Regions from separate parts of the Candidatus Pantoea communis genome, predicted to be linked through region 4. Evidence: riboswitches for the same ligand, from Rfam matches in the RefSeq annotation. Region 4 holds a riboswitch; each other region holds the start of a gene.
What was found. Region 4 has a riboswitch for thiamine pyrophosphate ahead of thiM (hydroxyethylthiazole kinase). Riboswitches for the same ligand answer to the same signal wherever they lie in the genome.
Positions count from the first base shown of each region.

Region 1: linked by a shared signal. The riboswitch ahead of thiB (thiamine ABC transporter substrate binding subunit) and the one ahead of thiM (hydroxyethylthiazole kinase) in region 4 are both predicted to bind thiamine pyrophosphate.
Region 2: linked by a shared signal. The riboswitch ahead of F3J37_RS20445 (LuxE/PaaK family acyltransferase) and the one ahead of thiM (hydroxyethylthiazole kinase) in region 4 are both predicted to bind thiamine pyrophosphate.
Region 3: linked by a shared signal. The riboswitch ahead of F3J37_RS06830 (FAD-dependent oxidoreductase) and the one ahead of thiM (hydroxyethylthiazole kinase) in region 4 are both predicted to bind thiamine pyrophosphate.

Region 1 is NZ_VWXC01000010.1:76,416-83,653, reverse strand. Features, by position in the region: gene leuC (3-isopropylmalate dehydratase large subunit) at 1-1,065, shown strand, start outside; gene leuD (3-isopropylmalate dehydratase small subunit) at 1,069-1,674, shown strand; gene F3J37_RS14530 (MFS transporter) at 1,758-2,939, opposite strand; gene sgrR (HTH-type transcriptional regulator SgrR) at 3,193-4,854, shown strand; TPP riboswitch at 4,890-4,984, shown strand; gene thiB (thiamine ABC transporter substrate binding subunit) at 5,032-6,018, shown strand; gene thiP (thiamine/thiamine pyrophosphate ABC transporter permease ThiP) at 6,018-7,238, shown strand, end outside.
Region 2 is NZ_VWXC01000017.1:110,415-117,652, forward strand. Features, by position in the region: gene F3J37_RS20435 (cation-transporting P-type ATPase) at 1-1,247, shown strand, start outside; gene F3J37_RS20440 (hypothetical protein) at 1,365-1,679, opposite strand; TPP riboswitch at 2,627-2,755, shown strand; gene F3J37_RS20445 (LuxE/PaaK family acyltransferase) at 2,854-3,936, shown strand; gene F3J37_RS20450 (acyl-CoA reductase) at 3,933-5,384, shown strand; gene F3J37_RS20455 (3-oxoacyl-ACP reductase) at 5,411-6,178, shown strand; gene F3J37_RS20460 (alpha/beta fold hydrolase) at 6,283-7,224, shown strand.
Region 3 is NZ_VWXC01000003.1:181,564-188,801, reverse strand. Features, by position in the region: gene F3J37_RS06845 (HesA/MoeB/ThiF family protein) at 1-411, opposite strand, end outside; gene F3J37_RS06840 (thiazole synthase) at 421-1,179, opposite strand; gene thiS (sulfur carrier protein ThiS) at 1,183-1,380, opposite strand; gene F3J37_RS06830 (FAD-dependent oxidoreductase) at 1,364-2,308, opposite strand; TPP riboswitch at 2,424-2,543, opposite strand; gene F3J37_RS06825 (6,7-dimethyl-8-ribityllumazine synthase) at 2,721-3,158, shown strand; gene F3J37_RS06820 (metal ABC transporter substrate-binding protein) at 3,435-4,304, shown strand; gene F3J37_RS06815 (manganese/iron ABC transporter ATP-binding protein) at 4,301-5,086, shown strand; gene sitC (iron/manganese ABC transporter permease subunit SitC) at 5,070-5,933, shown strand; gene F3J37_RS06805 (metal ABC transporter permease) at 5,926-6,771, shown strand; gene F3J37_RS06800 (Fic family protein) at 7,028-7,238, shown strand, end outside.
Region 4 is NZ_VWXC01000023.1:64,845-72,082, forward strand. Features, by position in the region: gene F3J37_RS23385 (hypothetical protein) at 1-178, shown strand, start outside; gene F3J37_RS23390 (LuxR C-terminal-related transcriptional regulator) at 272-982, shown strand; gene F3J37_RS23395 (hypothetical protein) at 979-1,182, opposite strand; TPP riboswitch at 1,507-1,602, shown strand; gene thiM (hydroxyethylthiazole kinase) at 1,636-2,421, shown strand; gene thiD (bifunctional hydroxymethylpyrimidine kinase/phosphomethylpyrimidine kinase) at 2,418-3,218, shown strand; gene fbaB (class I fructose-bisphosphate aldolase) at 3,427-4,479, shown strand; gene F3J37_RS23415 (GntR family transcriptional regulator) at 4,622-5,308, opposite strand; gene F3J37_RS23420 (mannitol dehydrogenase family protein) at 5,407-6,867, opposite strand; gene F3J37_RS23425 (MFS transporter) at 6,920-7,238, opposite strand, start outside.

The DNA.
Region 1 (7,238 bases), on a different contig from region 4:
GGGATGACGCTGCCAGGCATGACCATCGTCTGCGGCGATTCCCACACCGCGACCCACGGCGCATTCGGTTCGCTGGCATTCGGTATCGGCACCTCCGAAGTTGAGCATGTGTTTGCCACGCAGACCCTTAAACAGGGCCGTGCCAAAACCATGAAGATTGAAGTGCTGGGTGAAGCGGCGCCGGGCATTACGGCGAAAGATATCGTGTTGGCGATTATTGGTAAAACCGGCAGCGCCGGCGGTACTGGTCACGTGGTGGAATTCTGTGGCCCGGCGATTGAAGCGCTGAGCATGGAAGGCCGTATGACGTTGTGCAACATGGCGATTGAGATGGGTGCCAAAGCGGGCCTGGTCGCGCCGGATGACACCACTTTCGCTTACCTGAAAGACAAGCAGTTCGCACCGAAGGGCGAGCAGTGGGATGAAGCCGTCGCTTACTGGCGTACGATGAAGTCCGACAGCGATGCCAAATTCGACACCATTGTCACCCTGAACGCGGCCGATATCGCGCCGCAGGTCACCTGGGGCACCAACCCAGGCCAGGTGATGGCGGTGGATCAGGCGATCCCTAACCCGCAATCCTTTGCCGATCCGGTTGAGCGTGCTTCTGCCGAGAAAGCTTTGGCTTACATGGATTTGCAACCGGGTATCAAACTGACTGAAGTCGCTATCGACAAAGTCTTTATCGGCTCCTGCACCAACTCACGTATTGAAGACCTGCGTGCTGCCGCTGCTATCGCCAAAGGCCGCAAAGTCGCGCCGGGCGTGGTGGCCATGGTAGTACCGGGTTCAGGTCCGGTTAAAGCCCAGGCGGAAGCAGAAGGTCTGGATAAGATTTTCCTCGAAGCCGGTTTTGAATGGCGTCTGCCGGGTTGCTCCATGTGTCTGGCGATGAACAATGACCGTCTGAACCCAGGCGAGCGTTGTGCCTCCACCAGTAACCGTAACTTTGAAGGTCGTCAGGGCCGTGGCGGTCGCACTCACTTAGTGAGCCCGGCGATGGCTGCAGCGGCGGCAGTAACCGGTCGTTTTGCCGACATTCGTGAATTGACTCAGGGAGCTTAAGCCATGGCGAACAAATTTACCCAACACACCGGAATTGTGGCGCCACTGGATGCCGCGAACGTCGATACCGATGCCATCATTCCAAAACAGTTCCTGCAGAAAGTGACGCGCACCGGTTTTGGCGCGCACCTGTTCCACGACTGGCGCTTCGAAGATGATGCGGGCACCGTGCCAACCCCAGGTTTCGTGCTGAACAAGCCGGAATTTAAAGGCACCAGCATCTTGCTGGCGCGTGAAAACTTTGGCTGCGGCTCATCACGTGAGCACGCCCCATGGGCCCTGACCGATTTCGGTTTCCACGTGGTGATTGCACCCAGCTTCGCGGATATTTTCTATGGCAACAGCTTTAACAACCAGCTGCTGCCGGTGAAGTTGAGCGATGAAGAAGTGGATGAGATGTTCAAACTGGTGGCCGCGCAGCCGGGTGTGACCTTTACCGTGGATCTGGAAGCGCAGACCGTCACGGCGGGTGATAAGTCTTACAGCTTTGAAATCGACAGCTTCCGCCGTCACTGCATGATTAACGGTCTCGACAGCATTGGTTTGACGCTGCAACACGAAGCGTCCATCTCCAACTACGAGACCACTCAGCCAGCATTCCTGCGTTAATGCCCTATTCGGTGCGTTTGAATGCGCACCGAATAGAGACGCACTGGATGTTTATAAAGTCGCCTTTGCGGGCGACTTTATATTTATTGGGCATCACGCACGCGCGACGCCAGCCCCAACGCCACAAGCGCCATCGCTAATGCCAGCCAATACACCGACTCATGGCCAAAGCGCTCGCTCAGCGTGCCCTGTATCAATCCCGCGATAATCAGACCGGTCGAGATCGAGGTGGTAAACATGGTGGTCGCCGCGCCCGCGCGTCCCGGCATCAAATCCTGGAACCACAGCATGCCAATCCCTGCGACGATGCCAATAAACGCCGCGTTAAACAGCTGCAACACCATCAATGCCGTGCGCGACTGGAATAACACCAGTCCGAGATAGAACAGAATCGCCGCCACCAGCGCTAACAGCACCAACTTGCGCTTACCAAAGCGCTTCGCGTAGTGTCCGGCCAGCAGCATGATAGGAATCTCCAACCCTGCCGCCGTCCCCATCAATAATCCCGCCAGTTTTTCCGGCAACCCCAATGTGGAGCTGATATACAGCGGCATATCGATGATATACATGGTGTTGCACGCCCACATCACCACCGAGGCGATAAACAGCATTCGCACCTGGCTATCTTTCCACGGACTGAGCTGGGTCAGCACCTGCTCTGGCGTCGCGGCCACGCGCGGCACTGAAGGCAGAGTGCGCCAAATCAGCAGCATACTGAGCAGGAAAATCGCCGCCGCCACGCAGAACAGCGTCACGAAGCCATAGTTAAGCGCTAAGGCGAACGACAGCGGCGGGCCAATCACCCACGCCAGCGACAGTTGCGCACGCATCACCGAGCTGAACATCACCACTTCACGCGCCGACCGATCGGCATATTCCCGTGCCAGCGCAAAGATCTGCGGAATCGCCACGCTGGCCAGCGCTGACAGCAACACGCCCACACTGATCAACGTCAGGTAATGACGATTAAAGGCGAATAGTAGCGCATTCAGTACCGCCATCAGGCAGCAAAACAGGATCAGATTGCGACGATCGCCGCGATTGTCCGAACGTTTCGCCATCAGCAGGCTAATTACAATCCCGGCAATCGCGTTGATGGTAAAAAATAGCCCGACCCAAAACGGTCGCACCTGCACTTCGCGCGTCAAAAACAGACTCAGCGTGGGTGCCTGCAACGCACCGGCGACACCGGTCATAAACGACACCGCCATAAAAGAGAGATAAACCGGATTGATACGACGCTGGCGCGTTAACAGCGATTTCATGCAGAAATCCCTTTGCGGAGAAATGAGGCTAAGACAAAGAGGGTAGAAGATTTCACAGCAAAACGAAAAAAGCCAGCAGAGAAAACGCTGCTGGCGGTGAAATGCACCCTACTCAGAAAAGGCTCCACGTCGGCGGAACCGCTGGCAGAGCGCCATTCATTGCTGAATGCCTCCCGCTCTTCCATTGCCTGGCAGTATGCCTCTAATATGGGGCAGGAAAAACTGAGCGATTCTGAGAAGGAGTTCCCCTTTTATGTCCTCTGCGCGACTGCAACAGCAGTTCATCCGCCTGTGGCAAAGCTGCCAGGGTGTGGATCAGGAAACCACCTTAAGCGATCTGGCTGAACGACTGCACTGCTCGCGCCGCCACATGCGTAATCTGCTGAATGCCATGCAGGATGCGGGCTGGCTGATTTGGCAGGCAGAAGCCGGGCGCGGTAAGCGTTCGACTCTGAGCTTCAATTACACCGGCTTAGCACTGCAGCAGCAGCGCGCCGAGGATCTACTGGAGCAGGACCGCATAGAGCAGTTGGTGCAACTGGTCGGCGATAAGAATCAGGTGCGGCAGATGATTGCGGCCCATCTCGGACGTAGTTTCCGCCAGGGCAAGCACATCCTGCGCGTGCTCTATTACCGTCCGCTGCCCAATCTGCTGCCGGGCTCGCCGCTGCGTCGTTCGGAAACCCATCTGGCGCGACAAATCTTTAACGGCCTGACGCGGATAAATGAGGAAAAGGGGGAAATCGAAGCGGATATCGCCCATCACTGGCAGCAAACCTCCCCACTCCACTGGCGCTTCTTTTTACGTCCCGCAATTCGTTTCCATCACGGACGTGAACTGGAGATGGAAGACGTTATCGCCTCGCTGGATCGCGTACGCAGTCAGCCACTATTCTCGCATATCGACAAACTGCACTCTCCCGCGCCCTGGACGCTGGATATTCATCTGACGCAGCCCGATAGCTGGTTGCCTTGGCTGCTGGCCAGCGTCAGCGCGATGATCCTGCCGCGCGAATGGCCGACGTTGCGCCATTTTGCCCGTCAACCCATCGGCACCGGTCCTTACAGCGTGGTACGCAACCAGCAGACGCAGCTGAAAATCGCCGCCTTTGATGACTATTTTGGCTATCGCGCGCTGATTGATGACGTGTCGATTTGGGTGCTGCCGGAAATCAGCGACGAGCTGGTGTATGCCGGCGTGAAGCTGCAGGGGGAAACCGCCGATGAGAAATCCGAAGAGAGCCGTCTGGAAGAAGGTTGCTATTTCCTGCTGTTCGACCAGCGCTCAGAGCGTGGTAAGGATGCCCATTTTCGACGCTGGGTGAGCTATCTGCTTAACCCGATTGCCCTGCTCAACCATGCGGGTGTGGGCTATCAGCGCTACTGGTTCCCTGCATACGGTTTCTTACCGCGCTGGCATCATCGCCGCGATCTCACCCCAGCCGAAAAGCCCGATGGACTCACGCAACTGACCATCAGCTGGTACAGCCATCATGTTGAGCATGAAGGGATTGCTAACGCCCTGCGCCCGCTGCTGGCTGAACAGGGCGTTGAGCTGATCACGCGCGAGCTGAGCTACGAAGAGTGGTTCGAAGGTGAAGGAGAGAGTGACATCTGGCTCGGCAGTGTGAACTTCACGCTTCCACTGGAGTACGCGCTGTTTGCCCAACTCTACGAGCTGCCGCTAATGCACCACTGCGTCCCGATTAACTGGCATGCCGATGCGGAGCAGTGGCGGCAAAAAAACTTATCCTTAGCCGATTGGAGTAAGCAGTTGGTGAACAGCGACTTTGTTCATCCGCTCTTCCATCACTGGTTACTGCTGGAAGGCCAGCGCAGTATGCGCGGTGTGCGGCTCAACACGCTCGGCTGGTTTGACTTTAAATCGGCCTGGTTTGCACCACCGGAGCTGTGACACTTTCGCGCTGTCACAGAAGTGTCTAATATAAGCCGTTCTCAACGGGGTGCCCTGGTATTGGGCTGAGAGAAACCCGTCGAACCTGATCCGGCTCATACCGGCGTAGGGATTTGAGATGAGCGATAACTCAGATCCTTTGCGACTCAACCTTATCTTCTCCTCAAGGAGCGCAAAGTGTTAAACAAAGTCTTGCCCGTGTTGCTGTTGATCTCTGCCCCGGCGTTGGCTGCCAAGCCTGTTCTTACCGTTTACACCTACGATTCGTTCTCTGCAGATTGGGGCCCCGGCCCTGCCGTTAAAAAAGCCTTTGAAGCCGAGTGCGGCTGCGAACTGAACTATGTGGCGCTGGAAGATGGCGTGTCGCTGCTCAACCGCGTGCGGATGGAAGGCAAAAACAGCAAAGCCGATGTGGTGCTGGGCCTCGATAACAACCTCGTGCAAGCCGCCGAAAAAACCGGCCTGTTCGCGAAAAGCACCGTCAACACCAGTAAATTGCAACTGCCTGATAGCTGGCATAACGACACCTTCGTTCCGTTCGATTACGGCTACTTCGCCTTCGTCTACGATAAAAACAAGCTGAAGAACCCACCGAAGAGCCTAAAAGAATTGGTCGAAAGCCCGGAAAAGTGGCGTGTGATCTATGAAGATCCACGCACCAGCACACCGGGATTAGGCCTGCTGCTGTGGATGCAAAAAGTGTATGGCGATAAAGCACCTGACGCCTGGCAGAAGCTGGCACAGAAAACGGTCACCGTCACTAAGGGCTGGAGCGAAGCCTATGGCCTGTTCCTGAAAGGCGAAGGCGATCTGGTGCTGAGTTACACCACCTCTCCGGCATATCACATCATCGAAGAGAAGAAAGATAACTACGCCGCTGCGCCGTTTAGCGAAGGCCATTATCTGCAAGTAGAAGTGGCTGCACAGCTCGCTAGCAGCAAACAGCCCAAACTGGCGCAGCAGTTTATGCAATTTATGGTGTCGCCAGCTTTCCAGAAGACCATTCCGACTGGCAACTGGATGTATCCGGTGATCAAAAGCGATCTGCCTGCCGGTTATCAGTCGCTCACCGTGCCGGCGAATGCGCTGCAATATAGCTCAGCCGAAGTGGCCGATCATCGCGCGGACTGGATTCGCACCTGGCAACAAGCCGTTAGCCGTTAATGCCAGCCTGGTTAATTCCTGGAAGTGCCGTTGCGCTGCTATTGTGCGCAGTGGCACTGCTGGCGTTTGGCGCCTTAGTGATGGCGGCGCCGGTCACTGACTGGCGTGCCTTGCTCACTGACAGTTACCTGCACCACGTCCTGGCCTTCTCGTTTGAGCAAGCGCTGTTATCTGCCCTGCTCTCGGTGCTGCCGTCGATTCTGCTGGCACGTGCGCTGTATCGCCGCCGCTTTCCAGGACGTAATCTGCTGCTGCGCCTGTGTGCCATGACGCTGGTCTTGCCGGTTTTAGTGGCCGTATTTGGCTTGCTCAGTGTTTACGGTCGCAGCGGCTGGCTGGCACAACTCTGTGGCCTTTTAGGCCTCAACTACAGCTTCTCGCCCTATGGCTTGCAAGGCATTCTGCTGGCGCACGTGTTCTTCAATCTGCCGCTTGCCACCCGAATGCTGTTACAGGCGCTGGAAAGTATTCCCGGCGAACAGCGTCAGTTAGCCGCCCAGCTTGGCCTGCGCGGCTGGAACCTGTTTTGTTTGGTCGAGTGGCCATGGTTGCGACGTCAGATCCTGCCCACCGCAGCCCTGATTTTTATGCTGTGCTTCGCCAGCTTTGCCACGGTACTGGCATTGGGCGGTGGACCGCGCGCCACCACGTTAGAGCTAGCGATTTATCAGGCGCTGAGTTTTGATTACGATCCCAGTCGTGCGGCGCTACTGGCACTGTTGCAGCTCGGATGCTGTTTGCTGCTGGTGCTGCTCAGCCAACGCTTCAGTAAAGCCATCCCTACCGGCAGCCAAAGCATTCGCGGCTGGCGTGACCCGCAGGATTGCTGGCATGCCCGGATCGGCGACACGCTGTTGATTGCTTGCGCGCTGATACTTTTGCTGCCGCCGCTCGCCGCGGTAGTGTTTGATGGTTTGCGCGGTGGCGTGGCGGGTGCACTGCAACAGCCCGCGTTATGGCAAGCGACCTTCACCTCACTGCGCATCGCCATCGGCGCCGGATTGCTGTGCGTGGTGCTGACCATCATGTTGCTATGGAGCAGTCGCGAGCTGCGTCAGCGTCAGCGCAACGTTGCGGCACAGGCAATGGAGCTAAGCGGTATGCTGATCCTGGCGATGCCCGGCATCGTGCTGGCCAGCGGCTTTTTCCTGCTGTTCAACGCTACCATCGGCCTGCCGCAGCGTGCCGATGGCTTAGTGATATTTACCAATGCGCTGATT
Region 2 (7,238 bases), on a different contig from region 4:
TGCAACCGCTCGATATCAGCTGGTGGGAAGGCAAGATTGAAGAGTATGCGCGCGAAGGGCTGCGCATGGTGGCGGCAGCCTGGAAACCGGCGTTACCGGGACAAACTGAACTCACCCATCAGGATCTGCAACAGGGCGTGATTCTGCTCGGCATTGCCGGAATGATGGACCCGCCGCGCCCTGAAGCCATCGCCGCGATTCGTGACTGCCTGCAAGCCGGCATACGCGTCAAAATGATCACCGGAGACCACCCGCAAACCGCGATGAGCATTGGGCAGATGCTGGGGATTGGCAATGCGGGCTCTGCTATCACCGGACGTGAACTGGAAGTGATGGACGATCACCAGTTGAGTGATGCCGCGCAGGCCTACGACATCTTTGCCCGCACCAGTCCGGAGGATAAATTCCGTCTGGTTCAGGCGTTGCAGAGTAAGCAAGAGGTGGTCGGTATGACCGGGGACGGCGTGAACGATGCGCCCGCCCTGAAGCGCGCCGATGTCGGTATCGCAATGGGTATTAAAGGCACCGAAGTGACCAAGGAAGCCGCCGATATGGTGCTCACGGATGACAACTTCGCCACCATTGCCAGCGCAGTAAGGGAAGGGCGCCGGGTTTATGACAATCTGAAAAAAACCATCTTGTTTATTATGCCCACCAACCTCGCGCAGGGATTGTTGATCATCATCGCGCTGCTGGCAGGGAATCTCATTCCGCTCACGCCGGTACTGATTCTGTGGATGAACATGGCGACGTCGGCCACGCTGTCGTTTGGTCTGGCATTTGAAGAGGGTGAAAAAAACATCATGCGCCGACCGCCGCGCGATCCCAAATTGCATGTGATGGATGGATTCGCCATCTGGCGCGTGGTGTTTGTTGGTTCAATGATTGCGATAAGTGCGTTTGTGCTGGAAGCCTGGCTGCAGCCGCGTGGCTATTCCCCTGAGTTTATCCGCACCGTGCTGTTACAGACGCTGGTTACCGCGCAGTGGTTCTATATGCTCAATTGCCGTGTGTCGGACGGCTTCTCTCTGAGTAAAGGGCTGCTGATGAACAAAGGTATTTGGATCGTTAGCGCGGTGCTGCTGGTGCTGCAACTGCTGATCATCTATGCGCCATTTATGCAGCTGCTATTCGGTACCACTGGACTGCCATTCCGTTATTGGGTGATCACCTTCATCATCGGTTTCGTGATGTTCCTAATTGTTGAAGTCGAGAAACCACTTACCCGGCGATTCAGAACGGCTTGAGTCTGCTGCCGCCCGTCACGCTGGTGTCAGCGAGGCGGGCGGTGTTTAAGACGATACATGTAGATTTCGAGCCAAAAGATGGGATTTAAACGTTGCAGGACATTTGCTGTCATCAAGTCAGAGAGGAAAGTGTCGCACGGGTTCGACAATCTTCACCGGTTTCTTTCTCTTTGGTTTTGTCGCCCTGCACAGTGCTGGCATAGCTGCCTTGGATTTTTCTGGCTCGGTAGTCTCATTCACAGTGATACAGCACGGGCAGTAATGAACATTCGTATATTGCGCTGCGGCGACGGTTAATGCCTGGCTGTGGTTATACATACTGCCAATAAACGCCCGTGAATCGATACCGGGTAATTGTTCACATCCTGCGGTATGCAACAGCAAGCCCCTGCGGGCGTGATCGCAGACGTAATATTTCGTTGCCTTATACATGGTTTTTATCCGTTTGCTGCGTGAGTTAATGGACTCATTAAAGTTTATCGTATTCAATATCTTGTAAATTTGAACATCTCACTACGGCCTGAAACTCAGTTTGCCCACGATGGCTCGCCAAAGTAAACGGAACGATAATACGTGTACCATTTTTTTGCTACGCCTTCATTGTGGACCAGAAGAGAGCCCAGGGTGATTCTATTTTTCCCAAACATCTCGGTATCGGATTTATTGAGGAGATCTTTTTCTACGGCAATAACCGCATCACGACTGTGAACGGTCACACAGGCTATTTCATCTTTTTTGGTTTTCTACGCTCCGCAAATATACCTCATAACCCGACGCAGACAAAATAATCCCCAGGGCACTGAGTGCTCCAACCTTAGCGGAAGTCTTCATTTTAAATTCCCTTAAGTGCTTCACAAACAGTCTCCGGTCTAACTAGCGGAAAATCAATAGTATTTTTGGTTTATTTGATGAAATGAATTGATGTGTATTGCCGATGTCGCCTGGTCATTATCTGATAATGGTTGGGATAAATTCTGAATATTACGTATCACAAAAAAATCCTGTGAGATTTATTGAAGAGGGACTCGAACAAATAAAACGGGCATTAAAGCCAAAGTACATCAAATATCCTGGTTAATAACTTGTTAATGGTAGAGTTATGGCATTCTCATGACATTTTTTCCTACATTAATGCTGAGGTCAGAAGTATCTGATGATAAAAACTCACAGCTCACTCATTCAGCAGGACTATTCACATTAATCAATGAATCACCGCGAAGCTGAAACGCTCGTCGTGCATCTGGTCAGATAAAAAGATCAGTGTGTTAAAACAGCAAATGGTTTAACCTTTAACGACCGTCTGCAGTAGATTTAAAGTAAGCTTAATAAAATCAGTGAGTTGATTGAGGTTTTATTGAGCGGCCTTTTGATTGACTGCGACCTGTTCCAGGGGGTGCCCGGTTAGCGGGCTGAGATTCTACCCGCCAGCGTTTTCGCGTTGGCAACGTAGTGACCCTACGAACCTGATCCGGCTAATACCGGCGTAGGGAGCGGAACACAGGGCGACACTGCGTCCTGATCCCATCTTTGTGCTTGTAGCGGACAGACTCTACTCATCAGGCCCGGCCTGAGAAATTTCGCGAAATCGCAACTGGTGGACTCGCCCATGACTGAAGCTGCTTTGATCGACGCTTTGCTCACCTTTCTTCAGCGTCAGGATACAACCGACGAAGACTTTAACCGCATGGCGCTTGCCGTCTTCGCGTACCAATTTGAACACAACCTCCCCTATCGCCGCTTCGCCATGCAGCGCGGCCGCACACCGTTTACGGTGAAAAACTGGCGTGCCATCCCGGCAATTCCCATTACCGCGTTTAAGGATCTGACGCTGAGCTGCCATGCCACAGATGACGTCGAAGCGGTGTTTATGACCAGCGGAACCACCGGCACAGTGAAGGGTCGCAGCTATCATCCGACGCTTGATGTCTGGAAATGCTCGATGATGCAGAATTTCCGCCAGCGCTTTATGGCGGGCGAAGAGCGGATTCGCATGGGCATTTTGTTCCCTGATAATCGGGCGCTGCCCAACTCTTCGCTGGCCCATTACCTGACATTAGCGGTGGAAAAATTTGGCACCGCCGAGAGCGAAGTGCTGCTGGATGACAGCGGTATCGCGATGGATCGCCTGTTTGCTGCGTTGGAGCAGGCTGAAGCACAGGGCGAACCTTATGCGCTGCTGGGCGCGAGCTACAGCTTTGTCCATCTGCTCGACGAACTGCAGCACCAGGGGCGACATTTTGCATTACCCGCTGGCAGCCGAATTTTAGATACCGGTGGATTTAAGGGGCAATCCCGCGAGATTGAGGCCGAGCAGTTTTACGCCGAACTCAGTGCGGCGTTGGGCGTGCCGCGCACTCACTGCATCAACATGTACGGCATGACCGAACTGAGCAGCCAGTTTTATGATGACGGCAACGTGGCCTGTCCCTCGATGAAATCCGGCCCGCACTGGATCCGCACCCGCGTGGTCAATCCACTGACGGGCGAAGAGGTGCCGGAAGGTGAGGTGGGTGTGCTGGTGCACCATGATCTGGCCCACTTCAATTCAGTGTCAGCATTGCTGACGGAAGATGCTGGCCGGGCAGTGGCGGGCGGCTTCCATCTGCTGGGCCGGGTCACCGGGGCGGATGCGAAGGGCTGTTCGCTGGCGATGGAAGAGTTCCTGGCTGCTGCGCAGGGTGCAGTGTGAAAGAGGTCGCGGGTTATCTACCGGGATGTTTATCACCTGAAGGGGTGCAGTGGCGCACGCTGAGTTTTAGCCATCACGGCCAGCACCTGGATGTCGACGTGCCTGACCTGAATCCGGCAGAAATTACACTTCTCAGCGCACATCTGCGCGATCACGCTCGCGCTTATCTCAAAACGATGAGCGTGGCGAAGATCGTAGCAATTATTGATGAGGCCATTGCGCGTTTGCTGGATCGAAACCATCCACTGCGCCGCAAGGCCGAAATGCTGCTGCCGATTGTCACCGGTTATGACGCCGAGATGATTCGCCTTGGGCTTACCGGATACCTCAAAACTTTTCGACAGCCGCAGCTCAAGCGCTTTTTAGCCGAGGACTTTAACGATCCGCAGCTGCTGGATGATTTTCAGCCGCGACCTAATGGCGGCTTCGCACGGGCATTTGGCCCAGATCTGCTCATGCATATCTGGGCAGGAAATGTGCCGGGTCTACCGCTGTGGAGTCTGATTTGTGGATTGCTGGTAAAAGCGGGCAGCGTGGGCAAATTGCCCGGTGCCGAACCGCTGATGGCGGGCTGGTTCGCGCAACTGCTGGCTGAGATCGATCCCCAACTTGGCGAATGCCTGGCGGTAGTGTGGTGGAAAGGCGGCGAAGCCGAAGCAGAAAAACACTGGTTAACCCAGCCTGACGTGGTGATGGCTTACGGTGGTAATGCCGCGCTGGCTGCAATCAAACACCAACTGCCGGTCACCACGCGTTTTCTGCCGCACGGCCATAAAATCAGCGTGGGGCTGGTGGCGCGTTCGGCGCTGGATACAAGGCAGGGCGTCGATCTGGCGCAGCGCGTGGCCTATGACGTCATACGCTATGACCAGGCGGGCTGTTACTCACCGCAAATGCTATTTGTTGAACGCGGTGGACGCATCACACCGCAGGAATTCGCGGAGTATATCGCCCATGAACTGCGAGCGCTGGCGCGCAAATATCCGCGTCGAGTGCTGTCTTCGGCTGAAGCGAACAGCGTGGCGGCCTGGCGCAGCCGTGAAGAGATTCGCGCGTTACAGGACAATCGCATCCTGTTCGGCGAGCCAACGGACAGCTGGTCAGTGGTGGTAGTAGATGGCCCCGAAGCTCTGATGCCGTCGGCACTCGGACGCACGCTTAAAGTGGTGGCCGTTGATGAGATTGAGGATGCGATTGCATTGATTTCGCAGCAGAAAATTTACCTGCAAACGGCGGCGGTGGCGGCCACTCCGCGAGAGCTGTTTGGTCTCGCCGCGCGGCTAGGGCAAGCCGGTATCACCCGTATTACTGCCTTTGGCAGCATGACATCGCCTGCCGCCGGATGGCATCACGATGGCCGCTTCAGCCTGCTGGATCTGGTCACTTTTACGGAAATAGAGGCATCTGCTGAAACTGCCGCTGAGCGCTTCGCGCCCTATGCGGATTGAATCCACGTTTTTACAGGAGGTAAGAGATGAAATTTGCTGATCAAACGATTCTGGTGACGGGTGCGAGCCGGGGTATTGGTGCAGCTATCGCGCAGGCGTTCGCCGCTGAGGGCGCGCTGGTGGTGGTGAACTACCTGCGCAGTGAAGCCGCAGCGATGGAAGTGGTAAAAAGCTGTGAAGCACTGGGCGGTTCGGCCATCGCCATTCGCGCTGACGTCACCTCAGCAGAGCAGGTGGCGGCGATGATGGAGCAGATCGCTAACACCACGGGTCGTCTGGATGCGGTGGTGAACAATGCTTTCGCACCCTATGTTTTCGATACCGATAATCGACAGCGCTTTTGGGAAACCTCATGGCAGGGCTACCAAAGCCAGTTTGACGGTGCCGTCGGCGCGGCCTATAACGTCTGCCAGGCTGCGTTGCCGTTGATGCGCTCACGCACACGCGGCAGCATTATCAATCTTTCCAGCGATCTGGTGGCGCGTCCGTCTGTTCCTTACCACGATTACGTCACGGCGAAATCCGCATTAATAGGCTTTAGCCGTTCACTCGCCGCTGAACTGGGGCCGCTGGGGATTCGCGTGAACTGTGTTGCGCCGGGTCTGGTCTATCCCACGGATGCCAGCAGTGCGACGCGAGAAGACGTGCGCGATTTTATCACCGCACAAACGCCGCTGCGCCGAATTGCCGAGCCAGTGGATGTCGCCGGTCCGGTGATGTTTTTAGCCTCAGAATGGAGCGAGTTTGTCACCGGGCAAACGCTGTATGTTGATGGTGGGTTGGTGATGGGATGACGGGGGCCGAACGCTGATATTGTTGGCAGCACGATGGGTTAGCGTTAGTCTGATCACTGATTTATCAATTTGCTAACGCCGCTTAACATAAACAGGGAGGTTTAATGAATGCCGCAACTATCCGTGCCGTCATCGGTGGAACGCTTTTAATGGCGTCGAGCTTAGTATCGGCGTCTGCCGCTCAGCCATTGCCTGTACCTCCAGCACATCCGAACTCACAGCGAATCTCCGTTGAGACGCAAGGAACGGGAACAGATGTCATATTGATTCCAGGGCTGGCGTCTTCACGCGACGTTTGGGCCGATTTATCTGCAAAATTACGCAAGAACCATCGCATTCATCTTATCGAGCTTGCAGGCTTCGCGAATACGGCTGCCATTGCCAACCCGGACGGGAAAATCATGGCTCCGGCAGTTGACGCCATCGCTGCATATATTCACGCCCAGCACATCAAAGCCCCGACGATCATTGGCCATTCCCTTGGGGGAGAAATGGCATTGATGCTGGCTGCTCGTCATCCTGACCTGGTGGGGCGCGTGATGGTCGTTGATGCGTTGCCGTTCTATTCATTGATGTTCAATCCAGCGGCGACCAGCGAAACGGTCGCCCCGCAGGCCACTGCGACGCGAAATTTAATTTTGGGGCAGTCGCCGGAGCAATTCACGGAGTTTCAGAAAGCATCCATCGCCCGTTTAGCGAAGACCGAGGCGGTGAGGCCAGCACTGGTGGCGGCAGGAATCCATTCCGACCGTAAAACCATTGCCGATGCCGTGTATGAAGTGATGATCACCGATTTGCGTCCCGAACTTGGCCGCATCAGAGCGCCGATAGAGGTCGTATACGCGTATGACACGCTATTCGGCTTACCAGCAGCCAGCATGGATGCAATGTACCGTCGAGCCTATGCTTCTGCACCCAATATCCACTTCACACGGATCGATAACAGTTTTCACTTTGTCATGCTTGATCAGCCTGAGCGGTTTTCCGACGCGGTTGAGTCGTTTTTGAATGGCGATGCTAGCCAGATGCAGTGGCAAACTGAATGAGATTTCGGGAGGAA
Region 3 (7,238 bases), on a different contig from region 4:
CGTTGCCAGACAGGCGTCGGAGAGTTGATAGGTCACCGCGAAGTTATCAGCGGCATCAATCACCAGATCGATATCCGTGAGGAGGTGCGGCAGATCGCTGGCGCCGATAGCCCGTGGCACCACCTCTATCTGCACCTCGGGATTACGTTGCAACAGCGCCTGTTGCGCACGTGCTGCCTTGCTGTGACCGAGGTCCTGCATCGTAAACAGCGTCTGGCGATGAAGATTGTGTAAGGCCACTTCATCGTCGTCACACAGGCGGATAAAACCGACGCCTGCGCCAACCAGCTGCGGCAGTAATGTAGCGCCCAACCCGCCTGCCCCCACCACCAGGACGCGCGCATCCGCCAGCTTTTGCTGACCTTCGACACCGATTTCCGGCAGCATCATCTGCCGTTGATAGCGATCCATGGTGGCTCCTTAACTCAAACTCGCCAGACCGAAGATCGGTGTTGAAGCTGCCGCCATATCGCGCTTCTCCATCAAACCAGCACTGCGTGCGGCCTGTCCCGCTTCAATCGCCAGCCGGAAACCGTTCGCCATGCCAACCGGATCGCCGGCTTTCGCCACCGCGGTATTGAGCAGGATGCCATCGAAGCCCATCTCCATCGCCTGTGCGGCCTGTGATGGCGCACCGATGCCTGCATCAATTATCAACGGGATGTCGCTGAACCATGCCCGCATCGCGCGTAATCCTTCAATGTTGCGCAGGCCCTGCCCGGAACCGATCGGCGCGCCCCACGGCATCAGCAGTTCACAACCGGCTTCCAGCAGCTTCTCACCGACGATCAAATCTTCGGTGGTGTACGGGAAGACCTGAAAACCGTCCGCACACAGGATGCGTGCCGCTTCAACCAGCGCAAAAGGATCGGGTTGGAGCGTGTCGGCATGACCAATTACCTCCAGTTTGATCCACGAGGTATTAAACAGCTCGCGCGCCATCTGCGCGGTGGTCACCGCCTCTTTCACCGTGTGGCAGCCTGCGGTATTGGGCAGCACGCGAATGTCCAGCCCGGTTAGCAGCTCGCGAAAAGCCGCACCCGCCGCGCCTTCACGACGCAAACTCACGGTGATGATTTCCGTGCCGGAGGCGGCAATCGCCTGTTGCAGAATCGCCGGTGACGGATAGCCCGCGGTGCCAAGCAGAAAACGTGACTGGGGATCGAAATCGTAAAACATGTTTCAACCTCCCTGCATCGGCGATAAGACTTCCAACTGGCAGCCCTCTTCCAGCAGCTGGTTGCTGTACTGACTTTTAGGCACAAAGTTGCCGTTGAAAGCGCTGGCAACGCAGGCGGCATCAATTTGCTGCTCGATCAGCAATTCGCTGAGCGTGCTGGCCTCAGTGCGGATCGCCCGGCCGTTAAGCTGAATATTCATAGGATTGTTCCCCGAAAAGGCGCTGCATCAGCTGTTCTGCCATCATTGGCGCCAGCAGAAAACCGTGGCGATACATGCCGTTAAGATAAAAAGTGTCGTTTTGATAATGGATTTCTGGCAGATTGGCCGGATACGCTGGGCGTAGCCCGCTGCCGCTTTCCACCACGCGAGCTTCCGCCAGAGCAGGATGAATCGCGTAGGCCGCGCTGAGCAGTTCCATCATGGCGCGTGCGCTAATGGGGCTGGCATCGTCGCTTTCCACCATCGTGGCACCGAGCATGAAATGGCCGTTACGGCGCGGCACCAGATAGCACGGAAAGCGCGGATGCAACAGACGAATCGGACGCGAGAACTGCACCTCTTCGCTGTGCAGAATCACCATCTCGCCACGCACCGAACGCAGACGCGGAAGGTCGGATTTGGCATGCATGCCACGACAATCAATCACCCGACCCGAAGGGTGTTGTGCATCAAAACGCACGCCGCGCTGTAACAGCTTTTCGCGCATTTCGGTGAGAGCCAGACGCGGGTCGAGATGCGCCTCCTCGGCAAAAAACAGCCCGCGCGCAAAACGCCCGGCCAGCAGAGGTTCAAGCTCACCGGGATCGACCCATTGGTGCTGTTCGGTCATGCGTGCGAAGCGAGTCAGTTCCTGGCTATCGCGCGGTGGCGCCACCACCAGCGTTCCCTGATGTGCCACGCTGCTGACACGCTGTTGCCACCAGGCCGCAGCATGCTGCCCAAGAGAGATCACTTCCTGCGGTGCACTTTCGGATTCGCACCAGGGTGCAAGCATGCCGCCAGCAAACCACGACGCGGGCTGGCGGGAGTCGTCGCCAATGACGTCGACCTCTTCGCCGCATTCAGCCAGCAGCGTTGCCACGCACAGGCCTGCCACGCCGCAGCCTAAAACCGTCCAGCGGCTCACAGCAGGTTATCCGGGATATAAAGGGAATTCACATCGGCCTCTCAGTGTTGACTGAGACCCGCAGATACAGGAGGAGGGAAAGGGCGCGAGCGATCCTCTGCGCCAGACAACACCGGAGCGGTGCTGTCAGTCTTCCTACGCCAGTATCAACTGGGTCAGGTTCAAAGGGTCGCTAAGCCGCGCATTGCGCTTTTAGCCTCTCAGTCTCTTTGGCGAGACTCCCCCGACGCGTCTATTTGTATTGCAGGCGCAGGTCGCCGTCAAGCACGGATTGCCGCAGATAGCCATCACGTCATCGCATGGCATTTATCGCTACCTGCACGTTCTGGATCGAAAACGTAACATATGGTATACAAAGGCATTATTGCTACTTTTCAAGCGCAAAGAAATTACAGGTGATGTTGGACTCATTATGAAAAATATTAGAATTGCCTTTATTAAAGCCGGTTGGCACAAAGAGATTGTGCACAATGCTTTGGTGGGTTTTGAGCAAGAATTAAAAGCACAGAACGTTGAAGCGGAATTAAAAGTGCTGGAAGTGCCGGGCGCATTTGAAATGCCGCTGCTGGCAAAACGCTTAGCGGAAACCGGCAAATACGACGCGATCGTAGCGGCTGCGCTGGTGGTGGATGGCGGTATCTATCGTCACGATTTCGTTGCTGCAGCCGTGGTTGATGGCCTGATGAACGTTCAGCTGACCACCAATGTGCCAGTGTTCTCTGTCTCACTGACGCCGCACAATTTCCAGCCGGTCGATGTGCTGGAAAACTTCTATACCGAACACTTTATTAAGAAAGGCAAAGAGGCCGCGCGTGCTGCGCTGGCGATTCATAATTTGTCGATCGATTAATTCCCTCTCAGGAACACTTCATTATTCGCGGTGAAGTGTTCTTGCTCTCAATAATACCTCCCTGCCCTTAAGAACAATATGTTCTACGTTATTTCGAAAATCGCATAAGCCACTTTCATTACTCTCCTCTGCTACTTCAACTTACGTAAATTTTTGTCGTAAACAGCAAAAGGTGTACAAAAACACTTCACATTCATAGCATTCACTATAATGTATAGCACAGGCTATACTTCTCAGAGGATGACTATGTTGATCAGGCACGTTGTATCGGTTGTGATGCTTACGCTCGCGATGAGCACTTCGGCGTTTGCTGCCGACAAACTCAAAGTGGTCACTACTTTCACGGTGATCGCAGACATGGCAAAGAACGTCGCAGGTGATGCCGCCGAAGTGACATCCATCACCAAGCCCGGTGCGGAGATCCATGAATACCAACCAACCCCCGGCGATATTCGTCGCGCGCAGGGTGCCGATTTAATCCTGGTAAACGGTTTTAATCTGGAACTGTGGTTTAGCCGCTTCTATCAGCGCCTGAAAGGCGTGCCGCAAGTCACAGTGACCGAGGGCATTGAACCCTTAGGTATCACCGAGGGACCCTACAACGGCAAACCCAACCCACATGCCTGGATGTCACCAGACAATGTGCTGATTTACGTCGATAACATCCGTAAAGCACTGCAAAAATACGATCCTGCCAATGCCGCCGTTTATCAGGCCAATGCGGATCGCTATAAAACGCAAATCCAGCAAACCCTGGCGCCGATGCGCGCGGAGATTGAAAAACTGCCGGAAAACCAGCGCTGGCTGGTGACCAGTGAGGGCGCTTTTTCCTATCTGGCACGTGATTTGGGTCTGAAAGAACGTTATCTCTGGCCGATCAATGCCGATCAGCAAGGCACACCGCAACAGGTGCGCAAAGTGATTGATGCGGTGAGAGCCAACCACATCCCGACTATCTTCAGCGAAAGCACCATCTCCGCCAAACCGGCCCAACAGGTCGCGCGTGAAGCGGGTATTCACTACGGCGGCGTGCTCTATGTTGACTCTCTCAGCAACAGTGACGGGCCGGTTCCGACCTACCTTGATCTGCTGCGCGTGACCACCGATACCGTAGCCAAAGGCATCACCGCCGGGAGCCAAAAATGACCCTAAACGTGCAGGATGTTAGCGTCACCTACCGCAACGGTCACACTGCGCTGCGTCAGGCATCTTTCTCCGTGCCAGCGGGCAGCATCGCCGCGCTGGTGGGCGTCAACGGCTCCGGGAAATCCACACTGTTTAAGGCCATTATGGGCTTCGTGCCGCTTTCGACGGGTCAGGTCACGCTGGCAGAGATGCCCGCGAAGCGTGCGCTAAAACACAATATCGTCTCCTATGTGCCGCAATCCGAAGAGGTGGACTGGAGCTTCCCGGTGCTGGTGGAAGATGTGGTGATGATGGGCCGTTACGGCTATATGAACATGCTGCGTATCCCGCGTGCGGAGGACAAACGCAGCGTGGATGAGGCGCTAGCACGCGTCGGGATGAGTGATTACCGCCATCGTCAGATTGGTGAACTCTCCGGCGGGCAGAAAAAACGCGTCTTCCTCGCACGTGCGCTGGCTCAGAGTGGTCAAATTATCCTGCTGGATGAGCCCTTCACCGGCGTCGATGTCAAAACCGAGGCGGCGATCATCACCCTGTTGCAGGAGCTGCGCGATGAAGGCCGCACTATGCTGGTCTCCACGCACGATCTCAACACCATCCCCGATTACTGCGACCGCTGTGTGCTGGTCAAAAACACCGTGCTGGCTAGCGGCTTATTGCATGACACTTTCACCGCTGCCAACCTGGCGCGCACCTTTGATGGTGAGGTGCAGCAGCGTAATGCCGCACTGTTGCAGAAGATAGCCGCACGACCGGGGGCGGATCATGTCGTGGATTATTGAACCCTTCGGCTATCAATACATGCTGAATGCGATGTGGATCGCCGCGCTGGTCGGGGCGATTTGCGCGTTTCTCTCCTGCTTTCTGATGCTGAAAGGCTGGTCGCTGATTGGTGATGCGCTATCCCATTCGATAGTGCCGGGTGTGGCTGGCGCGTACATGCTGGGGTTGCCCTTCTCACTCGGTGCCTTTCTCTCCGGCGGACTGGCGGCGGGCAGCATGCTATTCCTTAACCAGCGCACGCGCCTGAAAGAGGATGCGATCATCGGACTGATCTTCTCCTCCTTCTTCGGCATCGGGCTCTTTCTGGTGTCACTCAATCCGACATCGGTCAATATTCAAACCATTGTGCTGGGCAACATTCTCGCGGTGGCGCCCGCCGATATCTGGCAGCTCGGCACCATCGGCGTGGTGACACTGACGTTGTTGCTGCTGAAGTGGAAAGATTTGATGGTGACGTTCTTTGATGAAAGCCACGCGCGCTCGCTTGGACTGAATACCACCGGCTTAAAGATTCTGTTCTTTACCCTGCTCGCGGCCTCCACCGTCGCCGCATTACAAACCGTTGGCGCTTTTATGGTGATTTGTCTGGTGGTGACACCGGGTGCCACTGCTTATCTGCTCACCGACCGCTTCCCGCGTTTGTTGATGATTGCCGTGGCTATCGGCAGCATCACTAGCTTCCTTGGCGCGTGGAGCAGCTATTTCCTTGATGGTGCCACTGGCGGCGTGATCGTGGTGGCACAGACTCTGGTGTTCCTGCTGGCGTTCGTCTTTGCGCCTAAACACGGCGTGCTGGCCGCACGGCGACGCGCTCGTCTGGCGCAGGAGGTCAACCTCAATGATTGAAATACTGCTGAGTCCTTTCGAATTCGAATTTATGAATATGGCGCTGATCATCACGCTGATTTTGTCGCTGCCGTGCGCCATGCTGTCCGCATTTTTAGTGTTAAAAGGCTGGTCACTGCTCGGCGATGCCATGAGTCACGCGGTATTTCCCGGCGTGGTGCTGGCGTGGTGGATCGGCTTTCCTTTTGCGATTGGCGCTTTTATCGCGGGCATGCTTTGCGCACTCGCCACAGGATTTATCAGCCAAAACAGCCGCATCAAACCTGACACGGTAATGGGTATTGTGTTCTCCGGCATGTTCGGCGCCGGACTGGTGTTGTATCTCAAGCTCAAACCTGAAGTCCATCTCGACCACATTCTGTTCGGCGATATGCTGGGTATTGGCTGGGCGGATATCGCACAAACCGCCGCCATTGCGCTGCTGGTCGTTCTGGTGCTGAGTGTGAAATGGCGCGATCTGTTGCTTCATGCCTTTGACCCACAACAGGCGCGCGCCTGTGGCATCAACGCTAATGTGATGCATTATGGGCTGCTGTGTTTAATTGCGCTGACCATCGTTGCCGCGCTGAAATCGGTGGGCGTGATTTTGTCGATCGCCATGCTGATTGCGCCAGGAGCGATATCACTGCTACTGGCGCGGCGGTTCTTACAGGTCATGCTGCTGGCGGCGCTAATTGCCATCCTGACAGGATTTTGTGGGGTATACGCGTCCTTCTTCCTCGATAGCGCGCCGGGACCGACCATTGTAGTGCTGTATAGCCTGTTATTTGTGGTGACGTTTGTGAGTGTGAGTTGGCGCGAGAGAGCGAATGGTCGCGGCTTAGCGGCTATCAAATAAAGTGATTCCGGGCCGCAAATTTCAAGATTGGGCCATAAATTTAATTTATTGGGCCGATAATGAGTGAAATGGGCTGTAAAATATTTATAATGGGCCGTAGATGTTCGGGATGGGCCATAAATTATGATGTCGTGGGCCATAAACGTTCAATATGGGCCACAAATCTACCTGGTCTCAAGCCTTCAGCGAGTGCAAAGCACGGGCCAGGTAGGTTTCTGATTTATGGATTTCGAGCTAATCCCAGAGGCATACGATTTTGATCCAGCCAATCTCCCCAGATGATCTTTCAGACCTACAACACCGAATTCTCTCAACTATCGCATGTGCCGAGTCTTCGCTCAGTTCCGGTGATCTCGCGAGTCGGCTTGGTGTGGGTCGTTCAACGATCAAACGGCATATCGAGGTTTTGCTTGGTCAAAGTAAAATTACCCGGCACGGCGTAGGACGAGGGACTCGGTATACCGCGC
Region 4 (7,238 bases):
GCTGCTCAACACTGACGCAGCCGGACACACCATCGATCTGCCCGGCCAGTTTGTGGTGGATTTACGTTCGAAGCTTGATTTCGTTGTCAACCGACCTGAAGTCGAGAAAATGGTGAAAGCACCCGGTTCAAACTGGAAAGGGGCGGTGACCCTGATATTTGATAGTGAAGTGGAATAAACATGGCGGGTCAGTGTGCCCGCTAACCGCTGAATTGAGAGTGGTCTGGTTATATATGCCTGCCTTAAACGGTTACGATAATTTGAAATTGGGATGTGTAAGTCTATTTATAATTTTAACCGGCGTTCATATAAAAATAACAGACCGCCACTACAAAATTTATCAACACACCAGATGAAAAACATGAGTGAAAAGAAGATCATCATTATGGATGATCACCCGCTCTACCTGCATGGGCTGAAGCACATTATTAACGATAACCCGGCATTCAGCGTGCTGGACTGCTGTCGTAATTCCGCAGAACTGATGCTTTCGCTCAGCATCGTCAAGGCGGATATTGCCATCCTTGATTTCTCCCAGCCTGAGGGCGAAAGTGATATTAAAGAGGTGGTTGAACAGTTACATCAGGATTATCCTCAGATGTCGCTAGTGGCGTTGGGGGAAAGTCGGCGTCATCAGCTGTTAAGCATGGCCTTAAGACCGAGAATTAAAAGCTATTTCTGTAAAAGTCTGTCTGCAGAAAATATTTTGTCAGGATTACGTCATGTTCAGCAGTTCAATGGTACAGAGCATAGCATCCCTAATGAGCCTGAAGGTGTGACCAAATTTAGTGCTGGCTCACCCCTATCCGCGCGCGAAAAATTTATTATCGAATACCTTCACGCCGGTTTAACCGTGTCTCAGGTGGCCCAACGGGTTAATCGCAGCGTAAAAACCGTCAGCACGCAGAAACGTACTGCGATGCGCAAATTGGGTATTACGCAGAACCGGGAAATCTTCCAGTTAAATTTAAGTGAGATTTAACCCAGCCAGCGGCGCGCCTGTTTATCGCTGATATCGCGATAATAAACTTTATGAATGCGCTCTCCGCAGCGTTGGCACTGTGCCTGAATATGCGTGGAATAGTGCGCGCGTCCTGTTGGCGCGACCGCCCCTTTGCGGCTGACGATAATGTTATGCCATTTGTGTGCGTGCGGGATAAAGCTGAAAAAGTCGAATTTCATTCTCGCGTCCGGAAATGGGTGAATATCGTGCGGTGCATGTCCGGAAGGGGATTAGGCCTTTTTCTGTACGTCATTAGATTGATATTAATCAAACAACTACAACGCATGAGTTAATTAACGCGATTTTGCCTGTTTAGATTAATAAGTGCTTTATTCATCAAATTTAGTGTCTTAATAAAATTGATCTGCACGGTTTTCTGCCAATGCAGAACGTGATGAGAAAAGTGCGGCTATGTCATTTTTCCACATTCTCTTCACCAGTCGCACTTCCCACGATTTACAACCTCCCGGACAGCCCTTATCCTGTGTGCGGCATGTTTACCATGCCATGACTCGGGGTGCCCCTGTTCAACAGGGCTGAGATACACCCGCTGACCTGATCTGGATAATGCCAGCGTAGGGAAGTCAGATGCCTGACTGCATTCGCCTTCTTGATCGCCGGTTGGGAGTTTTATGACACAGCCTGACCTTCTTACCTCCGCGCAACTCGCGCAGTCCCTGCAGCTGCTACGTCAGCAGGCACCGCTGGTGCACTGCATGACCAATGATGTGGTGCAAACCTTTACCGCCAATGTGCTGCTGGCTTTGCAAGCCTCTCCCGCGATGGTGATCGATGCCGAAGAAGCCGCGCAGTTCGTGAGTTTTGCCGATGCGCTGCTGATCAACGTCGGGACCTTAACCCGCGACCGTCGCGATGCGATGCTGGCGGCGGTGCAGTCCGCTTCTAAAGTCGGTACGCCCTGGACGCTCGATCCGGTTGCCGCTGGCGCACTCTCATTCCGCACCGAATTCTGCCAGCAGCTGCTGAGCCTGCATCCCGCCGCAATTCGTGGCAACGCCTCGGAAATCCTCGCGCTGGCTCACCAGGCTGCGGGCGGGAGCGGCGTGGACAGCGTGCATCAGGCAGATGCCGCACTGAGCGCGGCACAACAGTTGGCACAGGATTACCACACGCTGGTGGCGGTCACCGGCGAAGTCGATTACGTCACTGATGGCAAACGCACGCTGGCGATTCCAGGCGGCAGCCCGCTGATGACGCGCGTGGTCGGCACCGGCTGCGCGCTTTCCGCCGTGGTCGCGGCCTTCAGCAGCTTACCAGGCGACCGCTTGCAGCATGTGGCGGCGGCATGTCGCGTGATGTCGCTGGCGGGCGAGCAGGCGGCGCGTGCTGTTCAGGGGCCAGGCAGCTTTGTCGCGGCTTTCCTCGATAACCTCTGGACGCTGGAGGTTGCTGTATGAAACGCATCAACGCGTTAACCATTGCAGGCACTGACCCGAGCGGCGGCGCGGGCATTCAGGCCGATCTCAAAGCCTTCTCCGCGCTGGGTGCGTATGGCACCAGTGTGATTACCGCGCTGGTGGCGCAGAACACCTGCGGCGTGCAGTCGGTGTATCGCATTGAACCCGATTTCGTTGGGGCGCAATTGGATTCGGTGCTGGACGATGTGCGTATCGATGCCGCCAAAATCGGCATGCTGTCGGAAACCGCGATTGTTGAAGTGGTGGCCGAGCGGCTGAAACGCGCCAGCCTGCCGTTTGTGGTGCTGGATACGGTGATGATTGCCAAAAGCGGCGATCCGCTGCTGTCGCCCGATGCAGTGGCCAGCGTGCGTGAACTGCTGCTGCCGCAGGTGTCGTTGATCACGCCCAATTTGCCGGAAGCGGCTGCGCTACTGGGACGTGATATGGCGCAGGATGAGAAAACCATGCTAATGCAGGGCGATGCGCTGCTGGATCTCGGTTGTGAAGCGGTACTGATGAAAGGCGGACATCTCAGTGATGCCGAAAGCCCGGATTGGCTGATCACCCGCGCAGGGCGTCAGCGCTTTACCGCACCGCGCGTCAATACGCGCCATACCCACGGCACCGGTTGTTCGCTGTCCGCCGCTTTAGCGGCACTGCGTCCACGTCACGATAACTGGGCGGATACAGTCACCGAAGCCAAAGCCTGGCTGCAGCGGGCCTTGCTGCAAGCGGACTCGCTGGAAGTCGGCAAGGGCATTGGTCCGGTGCACCATTTCCATCAGTGGTGGTAGGGCAGCAGAACGGCGATTAAGGCGTGCCTCTGCGTTGCAGGATTCAATCTGAAGGCCGCCCATCGCAAGGTGGCAGAATTTTTTTTACTGCGTATCCGTCTGAAAAATGGAGTCAGCAATTTGCCAGCCTGGCGCTTTTCGGTCCAGGCTGTTGGGGGCGAATCGGCCATTGCCGGTTCCATTCCAGCCATTTATTTCAGGAGCCAACATGACGGACATCGTACAGTTATTGGGCAAAGAAGCGGATTCACTTCTTCAACATCGCTGCATGACCATTCCAGCGGACAGCCTTTATTTACCGGGCGCGGATTTCGTCGATCGTGTGATGATCGACAACAATCGTTCTCCTGCCGTATTACGCAATATGCAAAGCCTGTATAACACTGGTCGCCTGGCGGGCACCGGCTATCTGTCGATTTTGCCGGTCGATCAGGGCGTTGAGCACTCAGCGGGTGCCTCTTTTGCCGCCAACCCGGCTTACTTCGATCCGAAGAACATTGTTGAGCTGGCGATTGAAGCCGGCTGTAACTGTGTCGCCTCTACCTATGGTGTGCTGGCCTCGGTATCACGCCGCTATGCACACCGCATTCCGTTTATGGTGAAACTGAACCACAACGAAACCCTGAGCTATCCCACCCAGTACGATCAAACGTTGTACGCCAGCGTTGAGCAGGCATTCAATTTGGGTGCTATCGCGGTAGGCGCGACCATCTATTTTGGTTCTGAGCAGTCACGCCGTCAGATTGAAGAGATCTCGGCCGCCTTTGAGCGCGCGCATGAGCTGGGTATGGTGACCGTACTGTGGGCCTATCTGCGTAATGATGGCTTCAAGAAAGACGGCGTGGATTACCATGCCAGCGCCGATTTGACCGGCCAGGCCAACCATCTGGCGGCGACCATTGGCGCAGATATCGTCAAGCAGAAAATGGCCGAGAACAACGGCGGCTACAAGGCGGTGAAATTCGGCCATACCGACGAGCGCGTTTACAGCAAGCTGACCACAGAGAACCCGATCGATCTGGTGCGATACCAGCTGGCGAACTGCTATATGGGCCGTGCGGGCTTGATCAACTCCGGTGGCGCATCAGCCGGAGACACTGACATTGCCGAATCGGTGCGTACTGCGGTGATCAACAAACGCGCGGGCGGGATGGGGCTGATACTGGGCCGTAAGGCGTTTAAGAAGTCGCTGAAAGAGGGCGTACAGCTGATTAATGCGGTGCAGGATGTTTATCTGGCGAAAGATGTCACGATTGCCTGATTAAACCTGGCTGACTTGCCATTTCGCGGGCGGGCAGTGCGCGTCCCTGGTCACATACAAATGTATGCTCCCAGGGCCTGTGCGCTGGCCGTCCGCGCACTGCCTCCGCCGCCAACGGATCAATCCGCTGGGTGTCAATCATCTAAGGCGCTTCAAACCATTCGCTATTACGCTCAGCAATCGGCGTAATGGTCAAAATCATTTCCTGCAGATGACGTCGCATCGCCGCTTCTGCCGCTTCAACATCTTGCGCTTTTAACGCCTGGTAGATGTTTTCATGCTGCTGAATCAGGCTTTCCGGTGGCGACACTTCACTCAGGGTCAGGAAGCGCACGCGGTCCATGGTGGCTTTAATGTTCTCCACCGTTTCCCATGCCAGCAGGCAGTTAATCCCTTCGGCAATCAGGCGGTGAAACTCATCGTCCAGCGCTAAGAATGCCTGGCTGTCGTGACGTTCTGCCGCCAGACGCTGCAACTGAAGATTGTGCTCCAGCGCCATCAAGCCTTCGGGAGTGATCTCCTGTGCAGCACGTCGCACCACGGCGATCTCCACCGCTTCACGGATAAAACGGCCGTCGGCCACACGCTGGGCGGAAATTTTACGCACGAAAGTGCCGCGCTGCGGCAGCACCTGCACCAGGCCCGCTTCCGCCAGTTTGATAAAGGCTTCGCGGACTGGCTGGCGCGACACATTAAAGCGCGCGGACACTTCTTTTTCCGACAGCAACGAGCCGGGATGAATGGCGCAGGTCACGATATCTTTGCGCAGATAACGATAGATCTGCTGATTTACGGGTTCGCTGGTGGTAATGGTATAGGCAATCGACATGCAGCAATATCCGTATTACGGCTGGCCTACGCCAGCCCGATGAGAAAGGTTCAGTCTAATCAGCACGCTGCATCTGCGCTACACATTTGTGAAGGCACTTATGCCTGTGTCACAAGGGCTTGTACCGTGGCGCGTGCACCTTGGGTATTAAGCTGGTTATACAACTCGGTGACGCGCGAGACAAAGGCGGTCTGATAACGTAAATCATCGCCAAATACCGCTTGTATCCGCAGTAAGGCTTCGACGCGCTGTGCACCCTCATCACTGTGCGCAACGATGCTCGCCAATTGTTCTTTCATTGGGTCGCGAATCTCAATCGCATGACCTTGCTCATCGACACCGCTCACGTAACGCATCCAGCCCGCCACACCCAGCAGCAGATAGTCACAAGATGTGCCGTTACGCAGATGCCAGCGCACGCTGTCCAGCAAACGCTGCGGCAGCTTCTGGGTACCATCGGTGGCAATTTGATAAGTGCGATGCTTGATGGCGCGGTTTTCGTAGCGAGCGATCAGCGAGTCGGCATAGGCGGTGAGATCCACGCCCTGAGTACGCAGCGTCGGGGCCTGATCCTGTAACATCAGCGCGCGTGCCGCCGTGCGGAAGTGGTTATCAGCCATGCAATCGCTGATGTGTTCGTATCCGGCGAGGAAGCCGAGATAGGCGAGGAACGAGTGGCTGCCGTTCAGCATGCGCAACTTCATCTCTTCAAACGGCAATACATCACTGACCAGCTCAGCACCGGCATTTTCCCACACCGGGCGACCGTTAACGAAGTTATCTTCGATGACCCATTGGAAGAAAGGCTCGGCTTCTACCGCCACCGGATCGCTGCTGCCTAAGCGCGCTTCCAGCGCATCAAATGCCGCATCGGTCATGGCGGGAACGATGCGATCCACCATGGTGGAAGGGAAGGTGATGTGCGTTTGAATGTACTCTGCCAGTTCGTGGCTATGGCGTTCTGCCAGTTGGGTGACGACGTTGCGCGTGACGTGACCGTTCTCCGGCATGTTGTCGCAGGACATCACGCTGAATGGTGTTAATCTCCGCTCGCGACGACGGATAATCGCCGCCAGAATCAGGCCCGGCAGCGAACGCGGCTGCGTGGGGTTTTCCAGGTCATGCACGATATCAGGATGATCCGGATTGAGCTTGCCGCTGGAAGGCATGTAGCAATAGCCTTTCTCGGTCACCGTCATCGAGACAATCGCCACATCTGGCTGGCTCATCGCCTCAATCACCGCATCAATGCCGTCGCCTTTGCCATGCAGCGCTTGCGTCACCACGCCAATCACGCGGGTGTTAAGGCTGCTATCGGCCATCTCGGTGAGGGTATAAAGCAGGTCTTGCTGACGCAGCGCCTGAATCAGTGCGCCGCTGTTGAGGTTCACTTCGCAGTAGCCCCAGTCGCTGCCTTCCGTAGCCAGTTTATCGGTCGCGAGCGCCTGATGGGCGCGGTGAAAAGCACCAAAGCCGATATGTACCATGCGGGTTTTTAACTGGCTGCGGTCATAAGCGGGACGTTGGACGTCGGCGGGGAGGCGATCAAGCTCTAACATGCGTTTTCCTTTTAGCAAACGGGGCGCTGAGCGCCCCATTATGGTCAATCTGTTATGCGGACACCGGTTTATCGATGGTCTTTGGGCTGCGAATCACAAACAGCACCAGCATCGCACCAATCCCGGCGACACAGCCCGCCAGAATAAAGGCGCTGTCGAATTTACCGGTGTGCTGCACGATATAGCCCGTGACAATCGGTCCAACAATCCCGGACAGGCTACCAATCAGATGGATAAAGCCACTGATGCTGCCGACACGGCTTTTGTGCACCACATCCTGAATAATCGCCCAGTAAATCGCACCGGTGATGTAGAGGAAGAAGATGGAGATCGACATCATGATCACCGCCGAATTCACCTCTTTAATCGTT